3 regions of the Gracilibacillus pellucidus genome follow, and region 2 is predicted to be linked to each of the others. Evidence: predicted binding sites of a transcription regulator. Region 2 holds the regulator's gene; each other region holds the start of a gene.
What was found. Region 2 encodes LexA, which represses DNA repair genes until DNA is damaged. Its sites were predicted from a motif close to CGAACATATGTTCG; they were not measured.

Region 1 (4,301 bases), on a different contig from region 2:
CTGGAACAACTGGTAGGGCAAAGCCAGTTATGCAAACTTTTCATAACCACTGGTCTAGTGCAGTAGCATCAGCATTAAATTTAGGGTTAATGCCAAATGATAAGTGGCTTTTATGTCTGCCATTATTCCATATCGGAGGTTTATCTACACTATTTAAAAGCGTGATATATGGCATGTCTGTTTATTTGTTAGAGCGTTTTGATGAAGAAAAAGTACACCATGCAATCATGGAAAGAAAAGTGACGATTATTTCTGTTGTGGCAGTGACATGTTCACGTTTGTTGGAACGATTAGCGGATGGGCATTATCCGAGTGCCTTCCGTTGTATGCTTTTAGGTGGAGGTCCAGCACCTAAGCCTTTATTAGAAAAAGCGAAAGAAAAAAATGTGCCAATTGTCCAAACGTATGGTATGACAGAGACTAGTTCACAAATTGTCACATTAAGTGAACAGGATGCTTTACGAAAACTAGGTTCTGCTGGAAAGCCACTTTTCTCCGCGTCATTACAAATTGAGTATGATGGAAGTAGAGCTAAAGCAAATCAAATCGGTGAAATTGTTGTCCAAGGTCCAATGGTAACGAAAGGTTACTACGGTCGTGAGGAAGCTAACAAAGAAGCCTTTCAGCAAGATTGGTTTCACACGGGTGATTTAGGTTACTTAGATGAAGAAGGATTTTTATTTGTAGTAGACCGTCGCAATGACTTGATTATATCTGGTGGTGAAAATGTCTATCCAGCTGAAATAGAAGAAGTATTATTGTCATATGAAGGTGTAAAAGAAGCTGGAGTGACAGGAAGAGAAGATAATAAGTGGGGACAAGTCCCTGTTGCATATGTTGTGACAGCGGATGAAAACGTGACTGCTGAAGAGCTTCTACTCCATTGTCAAGAACATCTCGCTTCTTTTAAAGTGCCAAAAGAAATTCATTTTCGCAACCAATTACCACGTAATGCGACAAATAAATTGCAACGACATTTGTTGAAAGGCTAATCATAAGAAAAGGACACACATTACAAAGGTGCTGTCCTTTTCTTATGCATAATGCCCACCAATTTTTTTGCTTCGTTCTCTCGTAATACCTGCTTTTGTATAGCTTGTTGCACGTAGGATAGCTGTTGAACCATATTTATTTCGAATAGCATCCATCACATAACCGATGTCTTTCTTTTTTGACTGGTCTTCAAAAAGATTAAGCTGTGTATCGATATCATCATATAAATTATTTAATGAAACAGTGACACGCCGTATTTTACTATGGTGACTATAAAATTCATGAAATAATTGTAAGCATACTTGATAAATATCCATTGTTACATTAGTCGGCAAGTGTAAAGATCGTGAACGATGGAAGCCACCACGATTATCTGCATATCCGATGCTCAAGTGAATCGTCTTGCCTGCTTGTTGATGCGATCTCGCGCGTTTGCATACTTCCTCGCATAAATCCAGTATACATGCTAATGTTTCTTCAGCCGTATAATCTCGTAGTAGGGTGATACCGTGACCGAAGCTTTTTTGTCCTTTTTCTTTCTCAAATGAATCATAAACAGGGCTTAAATCAATTCCCCATGCATGCCAGTATAATTGTTCACCGATTACACCGAATCTTTTTTTCAATCTATCTAAACGGTAATTAGCTAATTGACCCAAATAGATGATTCCCATTCTGTTGAGATGTTTCGTTAGCTGACTGCCAATTCCCCATATTTTTTCGATTGGGACGGGCCATAACAATCGTTCCACATCTTCATGGTGACAAGTAGCGATGCCGGTTTTTTTCGCATAAAGGTCCATCACCACTTTTGCTAAAAACTTATTATCACCAATTCCAATTGCACAAGTTAATCCCATCGTTTCATATATTTCTTTTTTTATCATTTGTGCAATACGATAAGCATCACCATATAAGTCTTCTAGTCCATCAACTGTAATCCACATTTCATCAACCGAATAGGGATGTATCGCTTCCTTTGGCACATACTGATGTAATAAATGAGTAATTTCCATCGATACTTTCACATAATCACCCATTTTTGCTTCCGCGACATGAATGGCTGGGTCATTAGGGAGTTCAAAGTATCGACTAACATTTTTGACACCGTGTTGCTGTTTTAAAGCAGGAGAAGCGGCAAGAATAATACTGCCTGATCGATTTTTGTCTCCAACAACTGCAAGCATTGCGGTCATTGGGTCTAACCCATGCTTTACGCATTCAATACTTGCGTAAAAGGAGCGCATATCGATGCAAAGTACATTGTGTTTAGGAAAACGACTATAATCCATAATTTATCCCACCTAAAACGAACATTTGTTCTAATTATAATGCAATAACGTGGGAAATAGTAGCGTTAAAATATTCCAGTTTGATTCAGGTTAAATGAGATACACTATTGATAAAGAGGTGAAAAAACATGGAGAAGAAAACATATTACGTTAATATTGCGTCACAAGAAATTTCGCAGATTCCATATGGTAATAATACGGCATATACTATTGAAGCGACAGACGAAGAAATTACGCAATTAAGAGCAAAATTTAATGAAGTACATGAAGATGACTTTGGTACGTTTATTCGTGCTCATATTCCATATGTACAGTATCATCAGGATACAGAAAATGATGAATATGATACAGATTTGCAGCAAGTTATACAAATGTTGTATCAATTAGCTACACCAGAAACAAAAAAAGCAATGGATGAATCAGACTTAGATATATAATCAGGAGGGGGATGAGGGGCTACTGCACCCTGATAAAAAATGAAACCAATTGTCTGATGGAAAGGTCTATAAAGTAACAGGTTTTAAAAGCAAAGAAAAAAGGAATAATGAAAAATAAGAGGAGGGGGAGGAAAACGATGAAAAGAATAATCACTAGTTTGACGGTTGTCATACTGATGATATTTGCAGTTGGTGTGATATACAATGCTGATACAGATGAAAAGCATGCGAAGTATCATACACATGTTGAAAGAATCGTTGCAGCTGAACAAAAAACAGTGAATCCAGATCTCACACATGAAGAAATACTGCACTTGACTGATATGTTTATGTCCCTCTTAGTTCAAGAAGTGGATAACCATTATAAAGTTGTGCAATATGATACGAAGGAAGAGCTACTAAAAGCGTTTGAACCGTATATTACAAGAGAAGCAATACAGCCCTATATTGATTATTATTACTATGAAGAAGATGATGGGTTATATATCGTTCCTACTGAAACACCACCTTGGTTAGATAAGAATGAGCCATATGAGATAACGAAAGATGACGGAAAAGTAACAGTGAAGCAAACAACGGAAAATGCTTTGCAAGGTAAATACACGATTGAAATAGTATGTGAAAAAATAGAGGACACATGGAAAATAGCAAACATTAGCCATAAGTAAAAATAAAAGGTAGTATAGAGTTATGAAAACTTTTTATGATTACTATAACAACAAAATACAATTATCCTTTGATGACCAGCCGTTTAATCCAGAGCCAAAACATGTTTGGGTAATTTGTCGTTACCGAAATAAATGGTTGCTAACAAAGCATAAAAATCGAGGTCTTGAATTTCCGGGCGGTAAAGTAGAAACAAATGAAACACCGAAACAAGCAGCAATCAGGGAAGTACAGGAGGAGACAGGAGGCGAAGTAGAGGGTATTCAATATATCGGGCAATACTTCGTCACAGGAAAAAGAGAAAAGCTAGCTAAAAATATCTACTTTGCTAAGGTGAGCGCCATACAGAAGCAAGACTCATACTTTGAAACGGATGGTCCTGTATTAATTGACCAGTTACCTTCCAATATCAAGTGTAATGAAACATATAGTTTTATTATGAAAGATGATGTCTTAACACATAGCTTGGATTATATTACAAAGGTAATTGAACCGATGTATAGCTGACAAATGTTAGCTATACTTTTTTTGTAAAGTGAGATTTTCAAATGGATTGACTTTACTGCGCGAATCGGGTACGATATATCCTATGAATTCAACGAGAGACTATACTCTGGAATTATGCACGCCATGTTGATCATTTGGTTCGTGCATTTTTTTGCGAAAAGTTGTATAGTTGAAGATATAGATTTTGTCATATAGTGAGACTTCAATCAGTAGTTGCTTTATCCTGCTGGTTGTGCATAAATCCATGAAAAAGCTAGTATCTGTGATAAATAATAAATCTTTGATTAGACTTTTAGATAAAAGAAGGAAAGATGGAAGTCTCGGTGTAAAAGATGAAGGGGGAAATAGGAAACATGGCGAAAAATCGACGCTTATTTACATCAGAATCAGTTACAGAAGGTCATCC
Region 2 (4,301 bases):
ATCCTCTAATTCTTGGCTTAATTCAGGATAAGCTTTCTTATATGCATCGAATAGTTCATTCCATTCTTGCTCAGCTTTTTTACCGTTTTCAACAATTTTCGTTTCAAAATCTTGGTATACTTCATCTGGAACAGCAAATTCTTCATGATCCCAAGCATAAGTTTCTTTTGTTAGTTTCACTTCATCTTGACCAAGTGGTGCACCATGTGATGCAGATGATCCAGATTTGTTAGGAGAACCAAATCCGATTACTGTTTTTACTTCAATTAATGTAGGTTGATCAGTGTTTGCTTTTGCATCTGTAAGTGCTTTAGAGATAGATTCTGTATCTGTTCCGTCTTCTACACGGATTACTTGCCATCCATATGCTTTAAAACGATCTTCTACATTTTCCGAAAATGCTTTATTCAACTCACCATCTAAGGAAATATCATTAGAATCATATAGTGCAATAAGTTTGCCTAATTTCAAATGACCAGCAAGAGATGCCGCTTCATGTGAGATACCTTCCATCAAGTCACCATCACTTACAAGTGCAAATGTGTAGTGATCTACAACATTGAAGTCATCTTTATTATATTTAGCTTCTAAGTGTTTTTCAGCCATTGCCATACCAACACTCATCGCAATACCTTGTCCAAGTGGTCCAGTAGTTGCTTCTACTCCATCTGTATGATGAACTTCTGGGTGACCTGGTGTTTTAGAACCCCATTGACGAAATTCTTTTAGGTCATCGATTGATACATCATAACCAGCTAAATGTAGTAAGCTGTATAACAACATTGACCCGTGTCCTGCTGATAATACGAAACGGTCACGGTTAAACCATTTAGAACTTTTCGGGTTATGGTTCATGTGTTCAGTCCAAAGAGTATATGCCATTGGTGCTGCGCCCATAGGCAACCCTGGGTGACCAGAATTAGCTTTTTCAATAGCGTCTATTGATAATGTTCTAATAGCATTAATAGACTTTTGTTCAATTTGCTTTGCCATCGTAAATTTGTCCCCTTTCAATATACAAAAAAATATGTACGCACATCTATAATCCTATAACGAAATGAAGTCAAAGACAAGTATCTCTATTCAAAAACAGAGCATTTTCTTCAAAAACAGCAATGTTTAACAAAATTTTCTTGTATAAACAAAGAAAAAGCAGCAAAATACTACTTTTTCTTTTGTAACTTTTTAAGTTTTTCCGGAGTAACGTCATTCCCATTCGGGTCAACGACTGTCATCCCCTTCATATGATTTTTAAATGATTTTCTCACATTTTTCAAATAAGCTTCACGTAATTCTTTTTGTTCTTGTTTTTCTTCTACTGTTAAGCCTTCTTTTTTCGATTTATTTGCAAGCTCATTAATTCGAGCAATTTTATCTTGTGATAACATCGAGATTGTACACCTCATTCCTTTTAAAAATGAAAAAAAGTATATGACATCATCGTCTATACTCCCTATCATTCTAATCTTCATCTTGTAATTTTTCAAGTGTTTGATACTCTTGGTAACGGCGATGTACCGTTGCTTTGGATACATCATAACCCATTCCTCTAAGAACAGATGCAATCTCTTGAAACGTAAGCTTATTGCCCTTCAATCTAACAACTTCTTCAATCGGGAATTCTTTTCGCTCACGTCCTGTCGCAAGATGTTGATTAGAAAGGTTTTTAGCTGGATTATAGCCGTTGCTTACTGCTTTTTTCATTCCTCGTCTTATTTTGGCATTATGTAATTTTCGCTGATACTCTTCTACTATGGACACAATTTGCAAAACCATTGAATCCCCTTCTGACAAATGAAGCTCACCATTATGTGATAATGTGTAAATCGATATACCTAAACGATTCAATTGATGTAACAAAGCTATTTTCGTATTTCCTCTACCTAGTCTAGTCTCATCCTGAACCAGAAGGGTGTCAGCTTGTCCATTTTGAAATGATTCTAACATTTCAAAGACACCCTCTCTTTCAATCTCATAGCCGCTCTGTTTCTCTTGTATCGTCTTAAACACATTAAAATTATATTGATTAGCGAAATATTGTAGTTCTTCTGCTTGTCTTTTAAGAGAAGTTTCTTGTGCATCCTTCTCTGTACTTACACGACAATAAATAATTGCATTAGTCATTTTTCTTACTCTCCTACTTTATAAACTAGTTACTACAGAATAATATAAAAAGATAATAGCTAGTATAAAGGCAACTAAGTAAAAAATGTCAACTTTCGATAAATTTTTTAACATATTATCCCTCCACAGAACTTTTGTTCGTAACCATATTATACACGAACGAATGTTCATGTCAACAGATTTTTCGAACGAATGTTTGTAAAACAATTGTTGCTGTGCTATAATTTACTTAATAAATAATACGTGTGAGGAGATTTTAATATGACAAATCTATCAAAACGGCAAGAAGAGATTTTGGCTTATATTAAACAGCAAGTAGAATTAAAAGGATATCCACCATCTGTTCGTGAAATTGGGGAAGCGGTCGGCCTAGCATCAAGCTCAACTGTTCATGGACACTTGGCTAGATTAGAAAAGAAAGGCTACATTCGTCGTGACCCTACGAAGCCAAGGGCTATTGAAGTCCTTCCACAAGAAGGCGAAATTACTATTCCAAAATCTGAGGCTACTTTTGCACCAGTTATCGGGAAAGTTACAGCAGGTCTACCGATTACTGCTGTTGAAAACATTGAAGAGTATATCCCAATTCCTTATAACGAAATGCATGCAAGCGACCAATTATTTGTATTGATTATTGAAGGCGATAGTATGATAGAAGCTGGCATTTTAAACGATGATAAAGTAGTAGTTAAACAGCAAAACACAGCTGAAAATGGAGATATTGTTGTTGCAATGACAGAAGATAGTGAGGCTACGGTTAAACGTTTCTTTAAAGAAAAAGACCATATTCGCCTACAGCCTGAAAATGCAACAATGGAGCCATTAATTTACGAAAATGTTAGTATTTTAGGGAAAGTCGTAGGGTTATATCGAACCGTTTAAATGGATACCTCCTGCCTGATATAGAGTGCGCACTATTATAGTCGCACTTCTTTTTTCTTAATACCATAATAATATTATGTTAACTATTTTGCCCATAATAATCCCCTTGGCAATTGATTCATACTGCCAAGAGGATATTTTTCTTATGATGGTGATGACTGTAGCGCTTGTATCCCACATTACTGGTACGTCTAATTAAACAAAGGTACCTCTTTGTCAATGGAATATCTGCTAATGTCACTTCTAGATATATGCTCATTGAAAGAAAAATAGTAGCAGACCGTATCTTTCTTCATGTTAGGACTACCTGAAATCTTTTGATCGAGTATAGAAGATTTATACAGGCCAATTTACACTCATCAAATGTCTTTTTACTTTATGGCAGGATTCCTCCACCGTTTGGCGGTGCTGGTAATGTGTGTGTCGGTGCAACACCTGGCGTTTCGCAACGATTTGGATTGACATCACAAATATTACCGCTTGCGTCTTGAATTACTGGACGTGTTACCGTAATCGTTGTTTTTAAGATTACTTTAAATAGGATACCTTGAACAAGATCGATTCCTGCTGCCCCGATTACAGGGACACCTGGCTGAACAAAGATACCTTCGATTTCCAATGGTGTTTCCGTTAACGTATCTTCTGGACATGCTCCAGGGAAGTCGGTGTGTTCTTGGAATGGAAGACTAGTATCCAACGTAACGGGCAATTCAATATCTAAAATAGAGATTGTAATGGATGCAGGTAAAAGACCAATATTAACTACTTTATCCTTAATAACACGTGCATTTTGTGTTACAGCATCTAAATTCGGTACAATATTAACAGAAACAATATCATCTAACACACCTAAACCAGCAAACGCTGTAATTGGTAATGTTGACTCCGCCACTTTTTGTACGGTCTTTGTTCCTACTAATGAGTTTACTACTACACAATCGTTGGTTAATTGTGCTGGTTTTATTACTGGTTCTGTCACATTACAGTTACAACCTTCTACTTTCTTTTTCGCTTTTGGTCTTAAAGGTAGTTTTGCAGGAACCTCAACTTTAACACCACAATTGTTACTTGCCATTATATCGCTTCCTTTCACTCTTATTTCATTATGAAACTAACTTTAATTTTGCTAGCCATTTTCCAACTATCGCAGAACTGCTCATGGCATAAGATCTTTTATTTTTAGTGCAATTGATACTTCAATGACTGCAAATCCTAGAGCTGTGCAGCGATTTGCAATTATTTCTTTCGTTGTTCATTCTAGTTTCATAGCTTTCTCCAATATATAACAAGAACAG
Region 3 (4,301 bases), on a different contig from region 2:
AAGGTCAACATTTTAGATACACCAGGTCACGAAGATTTTAGTGAGGATACGTACCGAACATTGACAGCGGTGGATAGTGTTGTCATGATTATTGATGCGACAAAAGGTATTGAGGCACAAACGATTAAATTGTTTAAAGTATGTAAAATGAGAGGGATTCCGATCTTTACATTTATTAATAAGTTAGACCGTGAAGGCCGAGAACCATTAGCATTATTAGATCAAATCGAAGAAGTGTTAGATATCGAGACATACCCGATGAATTGGCCAGTTGGTATGGGGAAACGCTTTTTAGGTATTTTAGATCGATATAATGATCAATTTGTTAAGTTTAATGGTAATGAGGAAGAAACATATATCCCAATGGCAGAAATAGATCAAGATGATATCGCTAATGATCCTACTTATCAAGATACGGTAGAGGAGATGGAATTATTAAATGAAGCTGGTGATCAATTCTCGCTTGATCGTGTTTTAGCGGGAGAACAGACGCCTGTATTCTTTGGTAGTGCATTAGCTCCATTCGGTGTGCAAACCTTCTTCGATACGTTTATTGATATGGCACCTGCTCCAGGGCCTCGTCGTACGGAAGAGGAAGTCATTAGTCCTGATTATCCTGATTTTTCAGGGTTTATTTTCAAAATTCAAGCGAATATGAATCCACAACACCGTGATCGCATTGCCTTTTTACGTGTTTGTTCTGGTAAGTTTGAGCGAGGAATGAATGTGACACTAGCTCGGACTGGTAAAACGATTCGTCTTGGTCAGACGCAACAATTCGTTGCTTCTTCACGTGGTACAGTAGAAGAAGCATATGCTGGTGATATTATCGGTGTTTATGATCCAGGTTCTTATCGCATTGGTGATACCTTAATAGAAGGTAAGAAAACATTTGAATATGATGAATTACCACAGTTCCCACCAGAAATGTTCCAACGAGTAATGGCGAAAAATGTAATGAAAGCGAAGCAGTTTAGAAAAGGAATCGAGCAACTTGTTCAGGAAGGTGCCATCCAATTATTCCGTGGTTACCCGACTGACTCGATGATTATTGGTGCGGTTGGTCATCTACAATATGAAGTATTTCAGCATCGTATGAGGAATGAGTATAATGTAGAAATCATACTTGAATCGATTGGCGATAGAATTCCTCGATGGTTGAAAAAAGACCAAGTGGATCCAGCTTTATTTGATGAGCGAAACTTATTAGTAAAAGACAGAGAAGACGAATTCCTCGTCCTTTTCAAAAATGATTTTGCATTAAGATGGTTCATTGATAAACACCCTGAAGTTGACTTAATCGATCTATACGAAGTAAATCAATATGACCAAACAACTTAATAAAAGAAATGAAGCCACAGCTGAAGATAGCTGTGGCTTTTTTGATGGGGAAGAAAGTACGATGTCTAAAAACGAGAATTTCCGTTTAGTTAGCTTTCTCCTATTCTGATGATGATAAGCGCTGGCATGAGCTCCGACAAAACACTACGCTTTCACCCTTTGGGCACAAGCGCAACATCTACTCAAGCAAAGAACGCTTTTGTAGTGTTTTCTATGCCGCGGGTACGGCTTCAGCTAACTTTGGGAAGAAGACCACTTCCCAAAGTGGATCTTCAGCTCGTACTGTTCCCGCTGGAGTCTTCGTGTTTTGTCTCCGCTATATGATGTGTTCTACTATTTGTGAGTAGAAATACGATGATTCACTTCCGAAAGAAATGCGCTAAGTCAAAGGACATAAAAATTTTAAGCATTACTCTTTCTTTCAATAGAGAATATAACCAAAGCGAAGGCAGAATGCGCAGACTCCTGCAGAAAAAGCGCAGTCTGAAAATCCACTTTTCAACCGTTCTTGTTGAAAAGTTAGTTGAAGACAAGCCTGCGGAAAGCAAGCGTTCTGCCGTAGCGATTGCCTACCACTCACTAAAAATAGAATGGGTGAGCGCATTTCACGGAGTATCAAATATGGAGTAACGTCAACTCTCGCTTTTAGACTTCGTAATTGTCAGTTCTTCTTCGTTATAGGGGAGGTATAATGATTGATTCATTGTGAAAGTTCGTATCTTTTTATCATTCTGGTGGCTTCGGTTATAATGTAAAAAGAAAACAATAAACAAAACGAATATTTGTTCGCTTTTGATTTAGATATAGTGTATACTAGTAAGTGAAAAGAGAACGGAGGTATGATGGTGGAAGAGCAAACTTTTTCATTGCAAGCACCTTATGAGCCACAAGGAGATCAGCCTAAGGCAATTAAGGAGCTTGTTACAGGTATAGAGAAAAATAAACGTCACCAGACCTTATTAGGTGCAACTGGTACAGGTAAGACATTTACTATCAGTAATGTTGTCAAAGAGGTTAACAAACCAACGTTAGTGATCGCACATAATAAGACATTGGCAGGACAACTCTACAGTGAATTTAAAGAATTTTTCCCGGATAATGCTGTTGAGTATTTTGTTAGTTATTATGATTACTATCAACCAGAAGCATATGTACCATCAACAGATACATTTATTGAAAAGGATGCTAGCATAAATGATGAGATTGATAAATTGCGACACTCCGCAACATCTGCTCTTTTTGAACGAAAAGATGTATTAATTGTTGCAAGTGTATCTTGTATTTACGGCCTAGGTTCACCAGAAGAATATCGAAGCCAAGTATTATCTTTACGAGTAGGTATGGAAAAAGATCGTGATGAATTACTTAGAGAGCTGGTTGATATTCAGTATGCGCGTAATGATATAGATTTTCAGCGTGGAACATTCCGAGTTCGTGGTGATTCTGTTGAGATTATTCCTGCATCAAGAGAAGAACATTGCGTCCGTGTTGAATTTTTCGGTGATGAAATTGATCGGATACGTGAAGTGGATGCATTAACAGGTGAAATCATTGGAGATCGTGAACATATTGCTATTTTCCCAGCATCACACTTCGTAACACGTGAAGAGAAGTTAAAGCTTGCGATGGAAAATATTAAAGCTGAATTAAATGAACAACTTGCAAAATTTCGTGAAGAAGATAAATTATTAGAAGCACAACGCATAGAGCAACGAACAAATTATGATTTGGAAATGATGGAGGAGATGGGTTTTTGTTCAGGCATTGAAAATTATTCTCGTCACCTTACATTAAGGGAAGCCGGTTCGACACCATATACATTACTAGATTATTTTCCAGATGATTCACTAATTGTTATCGATGAGTCTCACGTTACATTGCCGCAAATACGTGGTATGTATAATGGTGACCAAGCCCGTAAACAAGTACTAGTGGATCACGGCTTTCGGTTACCATCTGCATTAGATAACAGACCACTTACTTTTGATGAATTTGAGCAAAAAGCTGGGCAACTTGTCTATGTATCTGCAACACCTGGTCCATATGAGTTGGAGCATACACCGGAAATGACCGAGCAAATTATTCGTCCAACAGGCTTACTAGATCCAGAAGTTGAGATTCGCCCAATCGATGGACAAGTAGACGATTTAATCGGTGAAATTAATCAACGAATGGAAAAAAATGAACGTGTGTTAGTCACGACGCTTACGAAAAAAATGTCGGAAGATTTAACGGATTATTTAAAAGAAGTTGGGCTCAAGGTTGCCTATTTGCATTCTGAGATTAAAACGTTAGAACGAATCGAAATTATTCGTGATTTACGTGTAGGCAAATATGATGTATTAGTCGGCATTAACCTTTTACGTGAAGGACTTGATATCCCAGAGGTATCATTAGTTACCATTTTAGATGCTGATAAAGAAGGATTCCTACGTTCAGAACGTTCCTTAATTCAAACAATGGGACGAGCAGCCCGGAATGAACATGGTAAGGTAATTATGTATGCTGATAAAATAACGGATTCAATGCAAACTGCTATAGATGAAACCTATCGTCGTCGTGAAAAACAACAAGCTTACAATGAAGAACATGGAATTGTGCCACAAACAATTAATAAAGGTGTTCGTGATGTAATCCGTGCGACAACTGCGGCTGAAGATGAGGCGCCATACGAAACAGAAGCAAAACAAGTAAACGAAATGACGAAGAAAGAGAAACAAGAACTTATCGAGAAGATGGAAAACGAAATGAAACAAGCGGCACGGGATTTAGATTTCGAACGGGCAGCAGAGCTTCGTGACCTTGTTTTAGAATTGAAAGCAGAAGGGTGAAATAAATGGCTAAAAAATCCATTTCCGTAAAAGGAGCACGTGCACATAATTTAAAAGATGTATCAATTGATATACCAAAGGATAAATTAGTAGTCTTAACTGGTTTGTCGGGTTCTGGTAAATCATCAT

Region 1: the regulator LexA is predicted to act here: its motif matches at 2,304-2,317, upstream of SH601_RS02250 (DNA polymerase IV).
Region 3: the regulator LexA is predicted to act here: its motif matches at 2,117-2,130, upstream of uvrB (excinuclease ABC subunit UvrB).

The regions. Positions count from the first base shown of each region.
Region 1 covers NZ_JAWZSR010000001.1:467,759-472,059, forward strand. Annotated here, with positions in the region: gene SH601_RS02245 (o-succinylbenzoate--CoA ligase) at 1-992, shown strand, start outside; gene SH601_RS02250 (DNA polymerase IV) at 1,035-2,285, opposite strand; gene SH601_RS02255 (hydrolase) at 2,414-2,722, shown strand; gene SH601_RS02260 (hypothetical protein) at 2,860-3,390, shown strand; gene ytkD (RNA deprotection pyrophosphohydrolase) at 3,413-3,895, shown strand; gene metK (methionine adenosyltransferase) at 4,249-4,301, shown strand, end outside.
Region 2 covers NZ_JAWZSR010000008.1:123,200-127,500, reverse strand. Annotated here, with positions in the region: gene tkt (transketolase) at 1-993, opposite strand, end outside; gene SH601_RS13680 (DUF896 domain-containing protein) at 1,164-1,388, opposite strand; gene SH601_RS13675 (YneB family resolvase-like protein) at 1,462-2,124, opposite strand; gene lexA (transcriptional repressor LexA) at 2,386-3,006, shown strand; gene SH601_RS13665 (hypothetical protein) at 3,383-4,081, opposite strand.
Region 3 covers NZ_JAWZSR010000001.1:332,084-336,384, forward strand. Annotated here, with positions in the region: gene SH601_RS01515 (peptide chain release factor 3) at 1-1,341, shown strand, start outside; gene uvrB (excinuclease ABC subunit UvrB) at 2,184-4,172, shown strand; gene uvrA (excinuclease ABC subunit UvrA) at 4,178-4,301, shown strand, end outside.